3 regions of the Klebsiella sp. RIT-PI-d genome follow, and region 3 is predicted to be linked to each of the others. Evidence: predicted binding sites of a transcription regulator. Region 3 holds the regulator's gene; each other region holds the start of a gene.
The links. The regulator PurR, encoded in region 3, represses purine synthesis genes. The targets are predictions, from matches to a motif close to CANGCAAACGTTTGCNTG.
Positions count from the first base shown of each region.

Region 1 (6,975 bases), 760 kb from region 3:
CGCGTACGCCGTGGCGTAACGTCATGCATATTAACGTCGAGCGTGTCGGCGCTTACGTGGTGGTGGATATCAAAGCGAATGCCTTTGTGCATCATATGGTAAGGAACATCGTCGGCAGTTTGATGGAAGTCGGCGCAAACAATCGGCCAGAGAGCTGGATAGCAGAACTGCTTGCTGCAAAGGACAGGAATCTGGCGGCAGCAACGGCGAAAGCGGAAGGATTGTACCTGGTGGCGGTAGATTACCCCGGGCACTTCGACCTGCCGGTTACGCCGATGGGCCCGCTGTTTTTAGCGGACTAAACACGATTGTATAAAGGCATATAATCCTATGGATCTGATTTACTTCCTGATTGATTTTATTCTGCATATTGATGTGCATCTGGCACAGCTGGTGGCCGAATATGGCATCTGGGTCTACGCCATTCTTTTTTTGATCCTGTTTTGCGAAACCGGTTTAGTCGTCACGCCGTTTCTGCCGGGTGATTCTCTGCTGTTTGTCGCCGGCGCCATTTCCGCGCTGCCGGGCAATGATATGAACGTGCATCTGATGGTCGTACTGATGATTATTGCCGCCATATTGGGTGATGCGGTGAACTATACGATTGGGCGACTGTTCGGCGATAAGCTGTTCAGTAACCCGAACTCGAAAATCTTTCGCCGCAGCTATCTGGACAAAACGCATGCGTTCTATGACAAACACGGTGGCAAGACGATTATTCTTGCGCGCTTTGTGCCCATCGTCAGAACATTTGCGCCGTTTGTGGCAGGAATGGGCCATATGTCGTATCGTCATTTTGCGGCATATAACGTAGCCGGTGCGCTGCTGTGGGTTCTTCTTTTCACCTACGCCGGATACTTGTTTGGCGATCTTCCCGTGGTGCAGGAAAACCTTAAGTTACTGATTGTAGCGATTATTGTGCTTTCGGTCCTGCCAGGCGTTGTTGAAATTATTCGCCATAAGCGCGCGGCAGCAAAGCAGGTGAAGTAAGAGAGTAACGGCGGTTCGACCACTTTTTTGTCCCAACTTGCGAACCGTTATGTTTTAATGTGCAACATTCATGGTCAGACGGGGTTGAAATGACACCCCGGCTGACAAAACTGGCATCGGCCAGGTTCAGGCAGAAAGGTTATCAATGAGCTGGATTGAACGAATTAAAAGTAACATCACGCCCACCCGCAAGGCCAGTATCCCTGAAGGGGTGTGGACGAAGTGCGACAGCTGTGGTCAGGTACTCTATCGTGCCGAGCTGGAGCGCAATCTTGAAGTATGTCCTAAGTGTGACCACCACATGCGTATGTCAGCGCGTAATCGCCTGCATAGCCTGCTGGACGAAGGGTCGCTGGTCGAGCTGGGAAGTGAGCTTGAGCCGAAAGATATACTGAAGTTCAAAGATTCCAAAAAGTACAAAGATCGTCTGGCGACCGCGCAAAAAGAGACGGATGAAAAAGACGCGCTGGTTGTTATGAAAGGCACGCTGTATGACATGCCGGTCGTGGCGGTAGCATTTGAGTTCGCCTTTATGGGTGGCTCAATGGGCTCCGTCGTCGGTGCGCGCTTTGTGCGTGCGGTCGAACAGGCGCTGGAAGATAACTGCCCGCTGATCTGCTTCTCCGCGTCGGGTGGCGCGCGTATGCAGGAAGCATTGATGTCGCTGATGCAGATGGCGAAAACCTCTGCGGCGCTGGCGAAAATGCAGGAACGCGGTCTGCCGTATATTTCTGTGCTGACTGACCCAACAATGGGCGGCGTTTCAGCAAGTTTCGCCATGCTGGGCGATCTCAATATTGCCGAGCCGAAAGCCCTGATCGGGTTTGCCGGACCTCGCGTTATTGAGCAGACCGTACGCGAGAAACTGCCGCCGGGCTTCCAGCGCAGTGAGTTCCTGATTGAAAAAGGCGCGATTGATATGATCGTCCGCCGTCCGGAGATGCGTCTGAAGCTGGCCAGTATTCTGGCGAAGCTGATGAATCTTCCGTCCCCCGACCCGGACTTACCGCGTGAAGACGTGGTGGTACCGCCGGTACCGGATCAGGAAATCGAGGCCTGATAATGCACAAGGGCAGGGCCAGTCGGCGCTGCCCTTTTGCTTTCTCTTACCGTTAAACGTTGCGGACATCATGGAAAACGATCTTATCCCTGACGCCACGTCGCCTCTGGCGGCGTGGCTTTCTTATCTGGAAAATCTGCACGCGAAGACTATTGATTTAGGGCTGGCGCGTATCGCTGAGGTGGCTGCGCGTCTGAATGTGCAGCGTCCTGCGCCGTTCGTCTTTACCGTTGCAGGCACCAACGGTAAAGGCACTACCTGCCGCACGCTGGAAGCTATTCTGATGGCGGCGGGATACAAAACCGGCGTCTATAGTTCACCGCATCTGGTACGCTACACCGAACGGGTGCGGGTACAGGGAGCTGAATTGTCGGAAGCGGCACATACAGCATCATTCGCGGCGATAGAAGCCGCGCGGCGGGAAATCTCGCTGACCTATTTTGAATACGGCACCCTGTCGGCGCTGTGGCTGTTCAAACAGGCGCAGCTTGATGTAGTTATTCTCGAAGTCGGTCTGGGCGGGCGTCTTGATGCAACTAATCTGGTCGATGCCGACGTCTCGGTAGTCACCAGCATTGCACTCGATCATACTGACTGGCTGGGGCCTGATCGTGAAAGTATCGGACGTGAAAAAGCCGGGATTTTCCGCCCGGGCAAGCCTGCGATCGTTGGCGAGCCGGATATGCCGCACGCTATTGCTGCGGTAGCAGGAGAGAAAGGCGCGACGTTAATGCGCCGCGGCGTTGACTGGCATTATGAGGTCAGCGCCGACGGCTGGCATTTTACCGATGCCCAGGGTGAACTCGACGCGCTTCCGCTGCCTCAGGTGCCGCAGCCCAATGCGGCCACTGCGCTGGCGGCGCTGCGTGCCAGCCAGCTTGACGTTAGCGAGCGGGCGATCCGTGAGGGTATTGCCAGCGCCATTCTGCCGGGACGTTTTCAGACGATCGGTGAATCACCGCGGGTGATCCTGGACGTGGCGCATAACCCGCACGCGGCGGCATATTTAGCCGGGCGTCTCAAAATGCTGCCAAAAACAGGGCGCGTGCTGGCGGTCGTTGGTATGCTGCATGATAAAGACATTGCCGGAACGCTGGCCTGTCTTGCTGAGGTTGTGGACGACTGGTATTGCGCACCGCTGGAAGGGCCGCGCGGTGCCACGGCTGAGCAATTACAGCAGTATTTAGCCGACAGCAAACGCTATTCCAGCGTCGGTAAGGCATGGCAGGCAGCACTGGCGAATGCACGGCCAGAAGACACCGTGCTGGTGTGTGGCTCATTCCACACGGTAGCGCACGTAATGGAAGAATTAGAGGTGGGGAGTTCCGGTGGCAAGTAAGTTTCAGAACCGTTTAGTCGGCACGATTGTGTTGGTCGCGCTGGGCGTGATCGTTCTCCCTGGCCTGCTTGACGGGCAGAAAAAACATTATCAGGATGAGTTTGCCGCAATCCCGCTGGTCCCTAAAGCAGGCGATCGTGATGAACCCGATATGCTGCCGGCGGCCACGCAGGCGTTACCGGCGCAGCCGCCTGAAGGGGCAGCTGAAGAGATAAGGGCGGGGGATGCTGCAGCGCCCACGCTGGACCCGTCGCGTCTGGCGGCGAATAGCGGCGCAGATATCGATCAGATCCCGGTGCAGCCCGATCGACCAAAGCCGAAAACAGCCGAAAAGCCGCAGCCAAAACCGCAGCGTGATAAGGCCAGCGAGCAATTAGCCGCGGCCAGCGAAACCCCGCCTGCGGCAGCGAAGCCGGTGGCAGAGCAGAAACCTGCGCCGACCGGAAAAGCCTGGGTCGTTCAGCTTGGCGCATTAAAAAATGCCGATAAAGTTAACGAAATTGTCGGTAAGCTTCGCGGTGCAGGCTACAGGGTTTATACATCGCCTTCGACGCCAGTACAGGGTAAAATTACCCGCATTCTGGTCGGGCCGGACGCATCGAAAGACAAGCTTAAAAGTTCGCTGGGCGAACTGAATCAGCTATCGGGGCTGAACGGTGTGGTGATGAATTATAGTGTGAACTAGATTTGCGTCTTTTCACCCTCAGGGTGAGGGTGGAACGTCCTGGTGCAATGCCCTCATTTCCCTCACGAAATGAGCACATTCTGGCACCGGAACGCACGCAGAAATGGATAAAATGGCGGTGTGAATACACTTTCACAACCCCAATCGGGTGATGGCGTTGAATCTTTTTTCAGCGCCATTTTTATTTGAGCAGGGAAAGGAAATCCCTACGCAAACGTTTTCTTTTTCTGTTAGAATGCGCCCCAACTGGATGACAGGGCGTAAATCGTGGGACATATATGGTCTGGATTGATTACGCTATTATTGCGGTAGTTGGCTTTTCCTGTCTGGTGAGCCTGATCCGTGGTTTTGTTCGTGAAGCGTTATCGCTGGTAACATGGGGATGTGCTTTCTTTGTTGCCAGTCATTACTACACTTACCTGTCAGTCTGGTTTACGGGCTTTGAAGACGAACTGGTTCGAAATGGGATTGCCATCGCGATACTGTTTATCGCGACACTTATCGTCGGCGCTATCGTCAACTTCGTGATAGGTCAGCTGGTGGAGAAAACCGGCCTGTCGGGTACAGACAGGGTGTTGGGGATCTGCTTCGGTGCTCTGCGTGGGGTGCTGATCGTCGCTGCCATTCTGTTCTTTCTTGATACCTTTACCGGCATGCCGAAAAGCGAAGACTGGCAAAAATCGCAGCTCATTCCGCAATTCAGTTTCATCATCAGATGGTTTTTTGATTATCTGCAAAGTTCGTCAAGTTTCTTGCCCAGGGCATAAGCTCTGCGATGTGGCTTAACGAGGAAAAGACGTATGTGCGGTATTGTCGGTATCGCCGGTGTCATGCCGGTCAACCAGTCTATTTATGACGCATTAACGGTGCTTCAGCACCGCGGGCAGGATGCCGCAGGCATCATTACCATTGATGCGAATAACGGCTTTCGTTTACGTAAAGCGAATGGTCTGGTCAGCGACGTGTTTGAAGCACGTCACATGCAGCGCATGCAGGGTAATATGGGGATCGGCCATGTCCGTTATCCTACTGCTGGCAGCTCCAGTGCTTCTGAAGCGCAGCCTTTCTACGTTAACTCTCCGTACGGTATTACGCTTGCGCACAACGGCAACCTGACGAATGCGCACGAACTGCGCAAGAAGCTGTTCGAAGAGAAGCGCCGTCACATCAACACCACCTCTGATTCTGAAGTTCTGCTTAACGTGTTTGCCAGCGAGCTGGATAATTTCCGCCACTATCCGCTGGAAGCAGACAACATATTTGCCGCCATTGCCGCAACTAACCGGCTCATTCGTGGAGCCTATGCGTGCGTGGCGATGATTATCGGTCACGGTATGGTTGCCTTCCGCGATCCTAACGGTATCCGCCCGCTGGTGCTGGGCAAGCGCGAAATCGGCGACGGCCGTATTGAGTATATGGTTGCCTCCGAAAGCGTGGCGCTGGACACCCTGGGCTTTGAGTTTCTGCGGGATGTTGCGCCCGGCGAAGCGGTCTATATCACTGAAAAAGGCCAGCTTTTTACCCGCCAGTGCGCCGACCATCCGGTCAGCAATCCGTGCCTGTTTGAATACGTTTATTTTGCCCGCCCGGACTCTTTTATCGACAAAATTTCGGTCTACAGCGCCCGCGTAAATATGGGCACGAAGCTCGGCGAGAAAATCGCGCGCGAGTGGGAAGATCTGGATATCGACGTGGTGATCCCCATCCCGGAAACGTCCTGCGACATCGCGCTGGAGATCGCCCGTATTCTGGATAAGCCTTATCGTCAGGGATTTGTCAAAAATCGCTACGTTGGCCGGACCTTTATTATGCCGGGACAGCAACTGCGCCGTAAATCAGTGCGCCGCAAGCTGAACGCCAACCGGGCTGAGTTTCGCGATAAGAACGTCCTGCTGGTAGATGACTCCATCGTGCGCGGAACGACTTCTGAGCAGATCATCGAAATGGCGCGTGAAGCCGGTGCTAAGAAAGTGTATCTCGCTTCTGCCGCACCGGAAATCCGCTTCCCTAACGTTTACGGCATTGATATGCCGAGCGCCACCGAACTGATTGCTCACGGACGCGAAGTTGACGAAATTCGGCAAATCATCGGCGCAGACGGGCTGATTTTCCAGGATCTGGACGATCTGATTGACGCCGTACGCGCAGAAAACCCGGAAATCCAGCAGTTTGAATGCTCGGTATTTAACGGGATTTATGTGACCAAAGACGTTAACCAGCAATATCTCGATTATCTGGACTCGCTGCGTAACGATGACACCAAAGTAATACAGTTACAGAACGAGCTGGAAAGTCTTGAGATGCATAACGAGGGGTAACTCTCACATCAGAGGTTAAACGCCGGGCAATGCCCGGCGTTTTGTTTTCAGGATCGGGCTTCGTCTACCCAAATCCGCATTTCCCCTTCGCCCCGGTTCGCCCAGCTAAACCACGGAATAAACGTTAGCGTCTGTTGCTCCGTGGCAGCCGGCGGGTTATCAAAACTGTAAAGCGGACAATCCTCTGTCGGGGTCATCACGCGTGCGCCTTCTGCCTGCAGGATAACTTTCCCCCGCAAAATGCCCACGCCGTTAAGCTCCCTGAATGCGCTTTGTGGCGGTAACGCCAGATTATGCAGACAGGCCCCATTATCGGCTTCTTCCAGACAATAAATTAGCGGTCCGCGCTGCACCGCCACTTTCCCCGCCGTATGGCGGAGCTGTGGGTTGCCATAAACGCGTCTGGCTTTCATTGGCAGATGCAGTGTAATGACGTCTCCCTGCTGCCACTGGCGATGCATGTGCCAGTAGCCTTTGATCCGCTCACCTGCCGCTGCGTTACCATTAAGCTGGATCTGCGGATCGTCGCACCATTCCGGCAGGCGCAGCGCCAGCGTGTGCTGTACGGGGCGATCGTGGCTAA
Region 1 is NZ_LGIT01000009.1:2,058,347-2,065,321, reverse strand. Features, by position in the region: gene truA (tRNA pseudouridine(38-40) synthase TruA) at 1-302, shown strand, start outside; gene AC791_RS15990 (DedA family protein) at 331-990, shown strand; gene accD (acetyl-CoA carboxylase, carboxyltransferase subunit beta) at 1,136-2,050, shown strand; gene folC (bifunctional tetrahydrofolate synthase/dihydrofolate synthase) at 2,121-3,389, shown strand; gene dedD (cell division protein DedD) at 3,379-4,074, shown strand; gene cvpA (colicin V production protein) at 4,353-4,841, shown strand; gene purF (amidophosphoribosyltransferase) at 4,875-6,392, shown strand; gene AC791_RS15960 (glycoside hydrolase family 127 protein) at 6,440-6,975, opposite strand, start outside.
Region 1: the regulator PurR is predicted to act here: its motif matches at 4,282-4,299, upstream of cvpA (colicin V production protein).

Region 2 (6,975 bases), on a different contig from region 3:
CCAGAGTTTTGCCGGAACAGGTTCGACGCTGTGGGGCGTGGGCGTGGTAGGGTCACGACATATTGGCCGGGTTATCTCGTGGAACGGAATTGTCACCTACGGAGCGATGGCGCTGGGCGCACCGCTCGGCATGTTATGTTATCAGTGGGCCGGACTTCAGGGGGTGGCGCTGGTTATTATGGCCGTCGCACTGGGGGCGCTGCTTGGCACACTGCCGCGTGCAGCGGTCACCGCCAGTCGTGGAAAAGCCATGTCATTTCGCGCCGTAATGGGCCGGGTATGGCCTTACGGAATGGCGCTAGCGCTGGCATCTTCCGGTTTTGGCGCAATCGCCACATTCATTACCCTGTTTTATGATGCCAAAGGCTGGGATGGCGCCGCATTTGCGTTAACCCTGTTTAGCTGCGCCTTTGTCGGCGCGCGCCTGTTGTTCCCGAATGCGATTAACCGCCTGGGCGGACTAAACGTCGCGATGATCTGCTTCGTCATTGAGATTATTGGCCTGCTGATGGTGGGGATGGCGGCAACGCCGCTGCTGGCAAAAATCGGCACGCTGCTAACCGGTGCGGGTTTCTCGCTGGTTTTCCCGGCGTTGGGTGTGGTGGCGGTTAAGGCGGTTCCGCAGCAGAATCAGGGTTCGGCGCTGGCAACCTATACGGTATTTATGGATATGTCGCTTGGGATCACCGGGCCACTGGCGGGGCTGTTAATGACCTGGGCCGGCGTGCCGATGATTTATCTGGCGGCGGCTGGACTGGTTACGCTTGCACTACTGCTGGGATGGCGGCTAAAAAAACGGCCTCCCGTGTTACCACCGGAAGCCGTCGGATAATTATTTAATCACCACGGTATTGATAATGTTTTCAGCCGTGGTCTGGGCTTGCTGCTGATTATCTGCCGGCAGAGTAACCTGCAGGGTCAGCAGTTTATTATCCACCTTGCTCAGTACGACGGAAGACCACGCGGTCTGGCCTTTTGCAGAGATAATGCTGTCGAGCTGCTGCATATCATGCCCTTTGACTTTCAGCGGCTTGTTGGAGACCACCTGAAGCTGCGGGTCACGGTTGCGCTGCTGATCCTCAAGACGTTTTGCCAGCACATCCAGCCCTTCTTCAGTGCTGTCACCCACAATAACGATCACCGCTTTCTGACCGGTTGGGTCGGAATAAACGTGCATGTTGTTGGCCTGCGTACCCAGTTTACCGCTCTGATCGGACATATCAGCCGGCAGCGAGAACGTCACTTTCCCATCCAGCAGGCTTATAGGTTGTGCGGTGACGTTATTTTCCGTCGAGGCTGCCTGAGCAGATGAGGACGGCGATTCGTTGTTATCACATGCCGCAAGCCCCACCACCAGCAGGCCAATACCAGCATACTTAACCAGATTGCGCATTGACTTCTTCCTTATTCGATACACGGCCATAAACGGCTCATGGCCCTATCTTAACACAACCGCAACGCTGAACCTTTAACGGGCCTGCAATGCCGAGAAATCAGATTTATCCGTCAGCCTTTTTAACAGCACATTGAGCACGATACCGTACATGGGCAGGAAGAAAAGCAGACTAATAATAATCTTAAAGCTGTAATCCACCAGCGCGATTTCAACCCAGTGCGATGCCATAAAGGGGTCGGAACTGCGCCAGAAAGCGATAAAGAAAAAGGCTAACGTGTCGCTGATATTGCCAAATAATGTTGAGGCCGCCGGAGCCATCCACCAGCGATGATTCTGCCGCAGACGATTAAAGACGTGCACATCAAGAATCTGTCCCAGCGCGTAGGCCATAAAACTGGCTGCTGCGATACGGGCGACGAACAGGTTAAAGTGTGCCAGCGCGCCAAATCCTTGCCACTCGCCCATGTAAAACAGGGAAGAGATGACATACGACGCCAGCAGCGCCGGAGCCAGAACGGCAAAAATAATGCGCCTTGCCAGCGGTGCGCCGAAAATGCGTACCGTGAGATCGGTGGCGAGAAAAATAAACGGAAAGCTAAACGCGCCCCAGGTGGTGTGGAAGCCAAAAATAGCGACCGGTAACTGGACCAGATAGTTACTGGAGATAATCACCAGCAGGTGAAATAGCGATAGCCATACCAGCGCTTTCATACGCTGAGTAGAGGTGAAATGCATCATATGTAGCCTTTTTAGTGGTTGGGGTGAGGGAACCCAATGAAAACCGCCGCATGATACTGCTTTAACCGGACATTGCAACGGTTGTTTTTCACGCAATCGTTAACCTGACTTGCGTCACAAAAAAGGCGGCGTAAACTATCGCCGTTTTGAAGGGGCGAGATAACCATGACTGATTCGTTTTCGACTGCAGACCATACTCTTGATGCGCAGGGCCTTCGCTGCCCTGAGCCGGTAATGATGGTGCGTAAAACCGTGCGTAATATGCAGGTGGGTGAGACGCTGGCGATTGTTGCTGACGATCCGGCCACCACCCGCGATATTCCCGGTTTTTGTACTTTTATGGAACATGAGCTGATCGCGCAGGAGACGGACGCGCTGCCGTACCGCTATTTGCTGCGCAAAGGCCACTGATTAGCCGACTGAAGATTTCTGCGACCCTTCCAGCCTCTCGCGTGGAGCGATCCCGGCGACAGCCTGGATCGGCCCGTAATCACGATCGGATTTTGCCGCACAGGGCATCACTCTTAACGACCTTTGCGCAGTAATCGCAGGGCGTTCGCGGTGACCAGTACTGTAGCACCGGTATCCGCCAGCACCGCCAGCCAGAGTCCGGTAACACCGAGCAGCGTGGTGACCAGGAAAATGCCTTTCAATCCCAGTGCGATGGCAATATTCTGCCGGATATTCGCGTGCGTCGCCCGGGCAAGAGCGATCATCTGTGCAAGGCCGGTCAGACGATTATGGGTTAACGCCGCATCCGCCGCTTCCAGTGCCACATCCGTTCCGCTGCCCATCGCGATGCCGATAGTTGAAGCCTTCATTGCCGGGGCGTCGTTAATCCCGTCGCCGACCATCGCCAGCGGCATCTGACGATTGAGTTCACTGACCGCCTGAACTTTATCCGCTGGCATCAGGCCGGCCTTAAATTCCAGTCCCAGTTCACCGGCAATAACAGCGGCGGCGCGGGGGTTATCGCCGGTCAAAATGATGCCCTGGATGCCAAGCTGATGCAGTGCGGTAACGGCTTCCCGCGCATCGTTTCGCAGAGTATCGCGCAGCGCTATCGTGCCAGATGCAGTGCCATCCTGCACCACCATCACCACGGTTTGTCCCTCCTGCTCCAGGGCATGAATTTGCGTCTTAAACATCTCGCCGGAGAATTTATCTGCGGCGCAGATCAGAACCGGTTTTCCGGCGACGACGGCCTCAATTCCATGGCCTGCCAGCGCGCGCTGTTCGGTTGCCAGGGGCAGCGTCAGTTCACGGGTATGTGCTTCCTGCACAATCGCCTGCGCCAGTGGATGGGTTGAACCCTGCTCAACGGCCGCCGCCAGCGCCAGCAGCGTATTTTCATCACCTGACAGAGGGAAAATCCCGGTGACCTGCGGTTTCCCTACGGTCAACGTTCCGGTTTTATCGAAAGCGATGCGCTGAATGCGCCCGAGCTGCTCCAGTGCTGCGCCACCTTTGATCAGCGCGCCCCGTTTTGCGGCGGCGGCGAGGCCAGAAGTAATGGCCGCCGGGGTTGAGATCACCAGCGCACACGGACAGCCAATCAGCAGCAGAGTCAGCCCCTTATAAATCCACTCGTCCCAGCTCGCGGCAAAAAGCAGGGGAGGCACCACGGCGACCAGCAGCGCCAGCGCCATAATGGCTGGAGTGTAAATGCGGCTGAAGCGGTCGATAAAGCGTTCAATGGGCGCGCGGCGCTCTTCAGCTTCTTCAATCAGCGTCAAAATACGATCGATAGCACTCGCGCCAGGCTCGGAAATCACCTCCAGCGTGACAAGCCGATCGACGCTGGTGGCCCCTGCCGGAACACTCTCTCCCGTTGCGCGTTCTACCGGGATCGATTCCCCGGTCAGGGCGCTTTCGTCGAAGCTGGCAAATGCGGAAAGCAGCTTACCGTCGGCAGGCAGACGTCCACCGGCGGCGACTTCAATAACATCCCCCGGACGCAAATCGCGCTGGGCAACCGTCTCACGCTGTCCATTGAGTACGCGCACGGCCGTTTCGGGTTTTAACGCCATTAATGCGCTAACGCCCTGCCGCGCACGGCTGGCTGCCCAACCTTCGAGGCGTTCGCCGATTAAAAACAGCAGCAGCACCATCGCTGCCTCTGCGGTTGCGCCGATAAACAATGCGCCGAGGGCGGCGACGCTCATGAGCGTTTCAATGGCAAACCAGCTTCCGCTGCGGATGAGCCGTAGCGCCTGACGCAGTACAGGATAAAGCCCTACCAGCGTGGTAATGACAAACGCGGTCTGACCCGCCGGGTGGCTCAGGTGTTCAAGGCCCCAGCTTATGCCCATCATCACAATCAGAACAATTAGCGGCAGATTTTCCCGCAGGCGTGAGACGTCAGGCGGCGGTGCGTTTTCACTGCGCAGGGTATAGCCCGCTTGTTGTACCGCCTGCTCAATTTGCTGGCTCACATTATCCGGGGCGTTCACCAGCAGTTTTTCGGTGGCAAACAATACCTGAACCTGGGTTACCCCGGCGACCTGGCGGACCGCATTTTCAACTTTACGCGCGCAGGCGGCACAGTCCATGCCTTCAACTTTCCAGCGATAACGCGCATCCGGCAGCGCAGTCTGGCGGGGCGTTTCATCTGAACATGATGTCCCGGCGCAGCAGGGGGCAGACTCAGATTTAGCGGGCGTAAACCTGAGGGTGGAAAACTGAGGGGCTTTTTTGCTCTCAGGATCGGATGTCGACATTGTACCCTCCGGGCAATGATAAATTTCTCATTACCCGGAGCATACACTCTGGAGTCGACTCCAGAGTCAAGCTGAATCAGAGATAAAGTGAACGCACGATCAGAAAATGGCCAGCAAAGTAGCAGGCCGCGGCGATGGCGCTGTCGGCGCGGAAGCGGCGGCGATAATGACTCCCCAGCCAGACAATATTACTCAGCAGTAGTAAAACCGCACCGACAAAAGCGGAAAGCGCGGTATCCGTCGGACGGAAGAACCACAGCTCGCCGGCCAGCCACACCATAACCAGGGTCATGGCTATGAACGTGCAAATCGGCAGGCGCAACTCTTCAAGCCGCGTCCAGATCGTCGCCATCAGTAATGCGCCAACGACCAGCAGGATCAGCGGTAGCGGCCAAAAGAACGAGAGCGTCATTTGGCTGGCAAAATAGATGGTATACAGCAGGTGCGAGAGAAAGAATGCGCCGATAGCGTAAAGTAGCCGCTGACGCGACAGCAGGGTTAACGCATCGCCTATCAGCGTTGCGCACAGTCCTGCCAGCACCAGATAACTGATGGCATTAAACATCGGTGCCTGCCAGGCAAGCAACAGCAGCAACAGAAGCGTCACCGGCTTAAATACCCAGCGTTGCCAGGTGGGTCCACGATAAGACGCATCGACATACAGCCAGGCTGAAAAACAGACCGCGATAAATGACCAGAGCATCATAATTCCTTGAATTCGCTAAAACTACGCAGGCGTTATGCCCACAGCCCTGTTAATCAGTGTAGTGTCTGGCGAAGAGAGATGACAACGCCAGATCCCGGCTCATTTTTGCCGATGCTTAAGTTTCTTCTGCCAGGCGACCAGTTCAAAAACGCCAAACACGAAAATGCGGGCCTTTTGCGCTGCGGTTAACGGCGGACCCTCTTTCGGCTGCGTTGCCTTCAGTAGCGCCAGTTGCAGGCCGTGCATCAGGATCATAAATACCAGCGCGACGTTAATAAAAATATTGGCCGGATATTTGAACGGATGAACAATATTCAGCAGTAAAAATGCCCAGACGCAGAGCATAAGCAAACGACCGAGGTTAATCAGCATGGTGTTCTCCTTGCGCTTCTCGCTGATACAGACGATAGGCGACCTGGCCTGCGACTTTTTCACGGTACAGCTGCCAGTGCGCCGGGACCGGCGGCATACCGTTCTCCACTTCACTTTCAACGTAAACCAGCGCGTTATCGGCAAGCCAGTGATTGTTTTCCAGCAAATTCAATGTTTGCTCCAGCAGTCCCTGACGAAAAGGGGGATCAACAAACACGATATCATGAGGCGTTCCAGGCTGATTAAGAAACGCCAGCGTATTAACGATTTCGACACGCCCCTGCGCCGCGTTAAGCGTGGCGAGATTTTTCTGTAGCTGCCGGGCAACGGAACGCTCCATTTCCAGCAGCGTCGCGTTGGCCGCATAACGCGACAGCGCCTCCAGCCCCAACGCGCCGCTTCCGGCAAAACAGTCGAGACAGCGGGCATCAACCATTGAGGGGGCCAGCCAGTTGAATAAGGTTTCTCTGACCCGATCGGTGGTGGGGCGCAGGCCGGGACTGTCCGGAACCGGTAATTTACGACCGCGCCATTGTCCGCCGATAATGCGGATCTGACCGCTGCCTGCATGATTAGGTTTCTTCATTTTTGCTGCTCTGGTCTCTGTTTAAGCCTGCTATTCTAACCATGCGATGCCTGCGGTGAAACCTTATTCCGCAAGCGGTGAAGCGCGTGAAGTTAAGTGATAGACTAGGTTACGAATTTCATCCGAATTTTCAGTGCCCGGCATATGGCTTAGGGACTGAGCGTTGAATTAATAGCGGGAGTGTAGTCGCAAATGGCAAAAGAAAAAAAACGTGGCTTTTTTTCCTGGCTGGGCTTTGGTCAAAAAGATGACGAGCAAACAGCACAGGCCGAGCAGAAGCCCGAAGAACAGTTGCCGGTTGCAGATGAAACCGCAGCGGAATCAGCACCGCATAGCGAGGCGGAGTCAGAGGCATTTGCTGCTGAGGTTGTTGAGGTTACGGAGCACGTTGCAGAAAGCGCCAGACCTGAGCCGGTTATTGAACCTGCGCCGGTTGTCGACCCTCAGCCGGTTATTG
Region 2 is NZ_LGIT01000004.1:136,174-143,148, reverse strand. Features, by position in the region: gene AC791_RS03920 (MFS transporter) at 1-832, shown strand, start outside; gene AC791_RS03915 (DcrB family lipoprotein) at 833-1,393, opposite strand; gene AC791_RS03910 (7-cyano-7-deazaguanine/7-aminomethyl-7-deazaguanine transporter) at 1,469-2,134, opposite strand; gene tusA (sulfurtransferase TusA) at 2,300-2,545, shown strand; gene zntA (Zn(II)/Cd(II)/Pb(II) translocating P-type ATPase ZntA) at 2,659-4,854, opposite strand; gene AC791_RS03895 (lysoplasmalogenase) at 4,931-5,557, opposite strand; gene AC791_RS03890 (DUF1145 family protein) at 5,660-5,932, opposite strand; gene rsmD (16S rRNA (guanine(966)-N(2))-methyltransferase) at 5,922-6,518, opposite strand; gene ftsY (signal recognition particle-docking protein FtsY) at 6,711-6,975, shown strand, end outside.
Region 2: the regulator PurR is predicted to act here: its motif matches at 2,224-2,241, upstream of tusA (sulfurtransferase TusA).

Region 3 (6,975 bases):
AATGGTTACGCCGGTCACGCTGACGTGGTAATTTTTGGCCATCCATGAGGCAAGGCCGCCCCAGCCGCAGCCAATATCCAGCACTCGCATCCCGGGTTTGAGCTGTAGTTTTTCGCAAATCAATGCCAGTTTAGCCTGCTGCGCATCGACCAGATTATCGGCCTCTTTCCAGTATGCACAGGAATACTGCATGTAGGGATCGAGCATTCGGGTAAACAGATCGTTGCCCAAATCGTAATGTTCCTTACCCACGATCCAGGCACGTTTTTTACTTTGTAAATTAATCAGACGAGTTGTAGCCACGCGAAGCGTGTCTTTCAGATGGTGCGGTAACTGGGTGTCCAGACCGGCGCGGAGGATCTTAGTGAAAAAGCTGTCCAGCTGGTCGCATTCCCACCAGCCATCCATATAACTTTCACCCAACCCGAGCGAGCCTTCCTGGAGCACACGCTTAAAGAAATGCGGGTTTTTAACCTGTAAATCATAAGGAGCTGCACCATTAATGGTGATATCTGCGCGGCTTAATAACTCGTTCGCAATACGATACCAGTCGTCTTCCGGTATGCTGACGTCTTCGATACACGATGAACTCATAGCTTCTCCATCACGCGTATATGATTCAGATCCATAAAAGCGTAGATACAATTTGGCTTATGAAAAAACTTACAGTGGCACTGTAAGTTTACTGTCCGATGTAGAAACAGAGGAAGGAAGGGAACCCTTACCGAAATGCCATCCGTGGTGTAAACGGGTGAACTCCATCACCCGCTAAATAATACTGCTTTTATCGTAATAATATGCAATGCAAGAAAGTATAGGACGCTAAACACTCTGATTCAACACAAAAATGTTAGCGCGCTAATTAATTACTTCTTTGACACACTCCAGCTGTCAACGCTTTGCGGGAACCCTGATTTTGTGACTTTCCATTTGCTGCATCCAGTAGCCAATACCCGCCAGAACTGCGGTCATCAGCATAACGCTGGTGGTGGTTAACAGCGGCGTTGCCACCAGCCAGGAGACGACCAGGCTTGCAAGAAAACACAGTCCAAGCTGCAACGTATTCTGCAACGCTGCCGCGCGTCCCGTTGCCTGGGGAAAGGGACGTAGCGCCTGCGCAACAACGATGGGATAAATACCGCCGTTTGCGATCGCCATAATACAAAACGGGATCAGAAGCGCTGTCAGCGAATCAGGGCTGAATAACCCGGTACACCAGGTGCCAATCACGCTTAATGCGTAGAGACTCAGCAGCCAGGGAAGTAGCTGCTCTCCCTGCCATTTTTGCAGTGCTGCCCGGCAACCGTAGCCGCCAACTAAAAATGCAATGGTTTGCGGTACATAGCTCAGACCAATTGCGCCGGGTCCATACCCCATATCATGAAGAATAAACGGTGAGCCGGTGAGCCAGGCGAAAAAACTGGCTGAGCAGGCAGCGTAAATCAGCACGTTTCCGAGATATGAGCGTGAACGCAGCAGCATACTAAACGTCAGGGCTTTACCGTCAGTGGCATTTTTTTGCGTAACCTTCTTCAGGCGCAGGGCAGGAAGCATCAGGATCAGAGTGATAGCAAACAGCGTGGCGAATATAGCCTGCCAGTCAAAATGAGTGAGTATCCAGCTGCCAAGAAGCGGCGCGAGCGCGGGCGAAAGACCAACCAGCGGCATGATAGTGGCAAAAATACGGTTTACACGCTGCGCCGGATAGTAATCGGTAACCATGGCCTGCCAGGTGACGGCAGCCGCGCAAACGCCAGCGGCCTGGACGAAACGCAGCACCAGTAGCGTTGTGGCATCTTTAACCCAGAGCATCCCCAGACAGCCGATGGCGAAAATTGCCAGTCCGGTTAATAACACCGGGCGACGACCGAAACGGTCAGAGAGCGGGCCCCAAATTAACTGGCCAAGGGCAAACCCCGCGAGGAATACACTTAAACTGGCGCTCACCGCTGCGGCAGGCGTATTAAGATCCTGCTGAATTGCCGCAAAGGCGGGTAAATACATATCGGTGGCTAAAAAACCCAGCACGCTGAGTCCGCCAAGCCACACCAAAAACCCTTTTCCAGGTTGCATAACACTTCTCTTTATAATTGCAGATGACAGGAACATGAGTGTAGGCAGTGCATTCCAGGTTGTGAAACGCTAATATTTGCGAATTGACATCAAAAAAATTGAAGGCAAAAAATGTGGTCAGAATATTCTCTTGAAGTCATAGATGCGGTAGCGCGCAACGGTAGCTTTAGCGCGGCGGCACAGGAGTTGCACCGCGTGCCTTCTGCTGTCAGCTATACAGTCCGCCAGATGGAAGAGTGGCTGGCTGTCCCGCTGTTTGAACGTCGGCACCGGGACGTAGAATTAACGCCGGCAGGAAGCTGGTTTTTGAAAGAAGGGCGTTCTGTTATCAAAAAAATGCTGATCACCCGCCAGCAGTGTCAGCAAATTGCCAACGGCTGGCGCAGTCAACTGCCTATCGCCGTCGATAACATTGTCAGACCTGAACGCACTCGCCAGATGATTGTCGATTTCTATCGCCATTTCCCGGATGTCGAACTGATCGTTTTTCAGGAAGTTTTTAACGGTGTCTGGGATGCGCTGGCGGACGGCCGCGTTGAACTGGCGATTGGCGCAACGCAGGCTATTCCGGTCGGAGGACGCTATGCCTTTCGCGATATGGGCATGCTGAGCTGGAGCTGCGTTGTGGCGCGCCACCATCCTCTGGCGCTTAATATCGGGCCTTTAAGCGATGATGAATTGCGCAACTGGCCGTCGCTGGTACGCGAAGACACCTCGCGATCGCTGCCTAAACGTACGACGTGGCTGCTGGACAATCAAAAAAGGGTGGTCGTGCCTGACTGGGAGTCTTCGGCTACCTGCATCTCGGCAGGGCTCTGCGCGGCAATGATCCCCTCACATTCTGCCCGCCCGTGGCTGGATTCCGGGGAGTGGGTGGAGCTGGATCTGGAAAATCCTTTTCCTGATGCGGCATGTTGTTTAACCTGGCAGCAGAGTGATATTTCACCCGCGCTGGAATGGCTGCTGGCGTATCTGGGCGACAGTGAAACACTGAATAAAGAGTGGCTGCGGGACCCGCAGGAAACGGACCCCGCTTGTTAACTTAGCGGCGATAGTCAAGATAGGGACCGTCAGCAACCGATCGACGTTCAATGAGTTGAGGATGAACCTCAATTGATTTTGATTCGACGCGCTTATTCACAATGCGATCCAGCAGGGTATTGAACGCTTCCTCTCCGAGCGAGTCTTTAGGCTGATGAATGGTTGTCAGCGCCGGTGTAAAGAAACGGGCGTTGCGCACATTGTCATAGCCAATCAGGGAGATATCCTGCGGTACGCGCAAACCCATTTCATCGGCAGCGCAGAGCGCACCCATCGCCATGATATCACCGCCGCAGAAAACGGCTGTCGGGCGAGGGGATTGATTAAGAATTTTTTGCATCGCCTGATAACCTGACTCAGGCTCAAAATCACCCTGCACGATCCACTGCGGTGGAACATTAACCTGAGTTTCTTCCATTGCTTTCATAAAACCGGCCAGTCGACCTGCGCCGGTATTGCGCTCGAGCGCGCCCGGAATAATACCGATGTCACGATGTCCACGCTCAAGTAAATACCGCCCGGCCATGTAACCCCCTTCGAAGGCATTGTCGATCACCGAGTCGGTAAAATCAGCTTTGGATTCGCCCCAGTCCATTACCACCATCGGTATATGACGGTATTCTTCCAGCATTTTCAATAGCGGCTCAGGATACTCAGAGCACATCACCAGCAGGCCATCGACACGCTTCTGCGCCATCATTGAAAGGTAGGCGCCTTGCTTTTCTATGTCGTTCCAGGCATTGCCAAGGATCAGTGTGTAGCCTTTCTGAAAACAGCTTTTTTCAACCGCTTCAATAATTTCAGCAAAATAGGCGGCTTCGCTGCTGGTCGCCAGAAGGCCAATGGACTTGGTATGATTTACCTTGAGGCTCCTGGCAACGGCGCTCGGAGAGTAGTGAAGTTCTTTAATTGCCGCCCACACCGCATTACGCGTATCTTCAGCAACAAAACGCGTCTTGTTGATAACGTGAGATACAGTGGTAGTGGAAACGTTTGCGCGTCTCGCGACATCTTTAATTGTTGCCATTAAATCTTACTCCGGACCCTGGCCTGAACGCCTGCAAATAGGAGGGTAAACGTTTGCCTTTACACACCCCTGTTGCAATTTCGTCGTCATTGCTTTGCGCCGGGAAATGACACATTACGTCAGGTGAGGGGTAATGACTGGTACGCTTATAATTAAGCGTGGAATTTTGGCCGATTCTGAAGAAAAGTGAAAGAGAAAAATGTGTCTCACTTTAAATCCTGCAAGATTTTCGCCGCAAGGTGTGTAAAAATGGACAAGCTCACATTTCACAAGGTTATAACAAGGAGTAAAAATCGATGAGTACCGATCTTAAGTTTTCCCTGGTCACCACGATCATTGTCCTGAGTCTGATTGTCGCAAGTGCTCTGGTTGCTGTCCTGCACTGATTGCTCCGGCGGAGTATTTTCTCTCCCTCGTGCTCCGTACCAGCTTATTGTGCTGATAGTAAAACTGTTTTGCTTGTGGCTTACTTTTATTTTTTCAATGATGTCGCTTTTTTCGCCGCGCCAGCCAGCATATGAGACCTGCATTAGCCGCTAACGGGTAACACAGAGGGCGCAAGCCCTCTGTGTGTTAACTCAGGCTGCCAGGTTGTCAGCCACGAATGACCAGTTCACCAGCGCCCAGAAATGCTCCAGATAACCCGGGCGGGCATTACGATAGTCAATGTAATAAGCATGTTCCCAGACATCGACCGTTAATAGCGGTTTGTCGGAGGTGGTCAGCGGTGTGCCGGCGTTAGAGGTGGATACAATCGCCAGGCTGCCGTCAGATTTTTGTACCAGCCATGTCCAGCCAGAACCAAAATTCTTGATTGCCGCATCGGTAAACTGCTTTTTAAAGTCGTCTACGCTGCCGAACGACTGGCTAAGGGCTGCGGCGAGATCGCTGCCTGGTTCGCCGCCAGCGTCAGGAGCCAGGCAGTGCCAGTAAAAGGTGTGGTTCCATACCTGAGCCGCATTGTTAAAAATAGCGCCTTCCGAGCCGCGAATAATGTCCTCAAGCGACTGGTTTTCCCACTGCGTATCTTTGATGAGGTTATTCAGATTTGTTACGTAGGCCTGATGATGTTTGCCGTGATGATAAGTGAGGGTCTGGGCAGAAATGTGCGGTTCCAGCGCGTCTTTTGCATACGGTAATGCAGGTAATTCAAACGACATTGCAATACTCCTTTTTTATTTTGATAACTCAATATCCACATGATAAGCATGGATATATTAACAAAATAAAGGCACAGGCAGAAGAGGCGTTCTTAGGCTGCATGTGCCCTAAAAGGATAATCAGCGGATCGTTTTAGCTGTCATCACCCGGCGTGCCCCCACATAGTGACGCACCCAGTAATCTTCGCTCAATGATGATATCTGGATATCCTGACCGCTGCGCGGTGACTGAATAAATTTACCGTTCCCGACATATACGCCAACGTGGTCGGCGGTGCCTCTGCCCTGAGTGCGGAAGAACACCAGATCGCCGCTTTCGAGACTTCTGCGCTCAATCGGTGCGGCATCACGCAGATGGTACATCTCGTTAGCCGTCCGCGGGATAGGGATTTTGACTAAATCTTTGTAGGCATAATAAACCAGACCGCTGCAATCGAAGCCGGTGCGCGGCGAGGAACCGCCCCAGTGATACGGTTTGCCGATCTGATTCATTAACTTTGACATGGCCGTTTTTTGTGCTTTTTGCATACGGACCTTATGGACATCACTCAACGCCAGCGGTTTGGCTGAGGCATTGAGGCATTTATTCTTGTAACCTTTGCGCGTGAGGCATTTTTTATCTGCCAGTTTTACGGCCGCAATTTTGCTGTTTTTAGTACTATTGCGCTGAGATTTACTGGCAGTGAGGGTGGTTTTATTTTTCGTTTTAGCGGTGTTTTTACTGGCTTTGGTAGCGGTTTTACTGGCTGTCTTGCTGGTCTTCTTACTTTTATTCTTTTTGCCCGACGCTTTTGCAAAATGCGTTTTTTCTGTGGCCGACGCTCTCGTTTGTTCAGAGGCCTGGGCAAGCGGTGAAAAAGTAAGCGATGTTAACAGTAAAGCACAGAGCGTGATCGAGACTTTGTTTATCCGCGCCACTGAGCATTCCCCTGATTCGGGCAGGCATGAGGATATGCCTGCGGGTGATGATAACAAAAAAGCCTGATGATTCTAATGCATAAAAAGGCTGGAAGTTAATAGTCTTTTTGCATGTAAAATAGCAATTTGCTATCGAGTGCAAAAAAAAGCATCAGTTAACATGACGCAAGCGCATTATTTGTGCAATTGATTTATGCAATGAATACCATAACGGCATTAATTACATATCTTCCGGCGTAAGACGATACAATAATAGCGCGTGAATAAAATGTTATTTTCGGTATGGGGCCTGAAACGCTACAATGACAGACTACTGCCGTAAAAGAAGTTAAGGAAGCATGACAATGACGACGACAATTGAAAAAATCCAGCGTCAAATCGCTGAAAACCCGATCCTGCTGTATATGAAAGGATCACCTAAGTTACCAAGCTGCGGCTTCTCTGCTCAGGCGGTTCAGGCACTCTCTGCCTGCGGCGAGCGTTTTGCCTATGTCGACATCCTGCAGAATCCGGACATCCGCGCCGAATTACCGCAATATGCAAACTGGCCAACTTTCCCGCAGCTGTGGGTCGATGGTGAACTGGTTGGCGGCTGTGACATTATTATTGAGATGTACCAGCGTGGTGAGCTTCAGTCGCTGATTAAAGAGACTGCGGCTAAGTACCCTGCCGAGGGGACTGACGCGCAGTAAGCGTAATGTCTGATTAAAAAGCGACGTCACGTCGCTTTTTTTATGGCTATGCTTCGTCGGGAAC
Region 3 is NZ_LGIT01000009.1:1,302,247-1,309,221, reverse strand. Features, by position in the region: gene cfa (cyclopropane fatty acyl phospholipid synthase) at 1-594, opposite strand, end outside; gene punC (purine nucleoside transporter PunC) at 892-2,073, opposite strand; gene punR (DNA-binding transcriptional activator PunR) at 2,185-3,114, shown strand; gene purR (HTH-type transcriptional repressor PurR) at 3,116-4,141, opposite strand; gene AC791_RS20380 (YnhF family membrane protein) at 4,438-4,527, shown strand; gene sodB (superoxide dismutase [Fe]) at 4,720-5,301, opposite strand; gene AC791_RS12530 (C40 family peptidase) at 5,422-6,219, opposite strand; gene AC791_RS12525 (Grx4 family monothiol glutaredoxin) at 6,564-6,911, shown strand; gene rnt (ribonuclease T) at 6,958-6,975, opposite strand, start outside.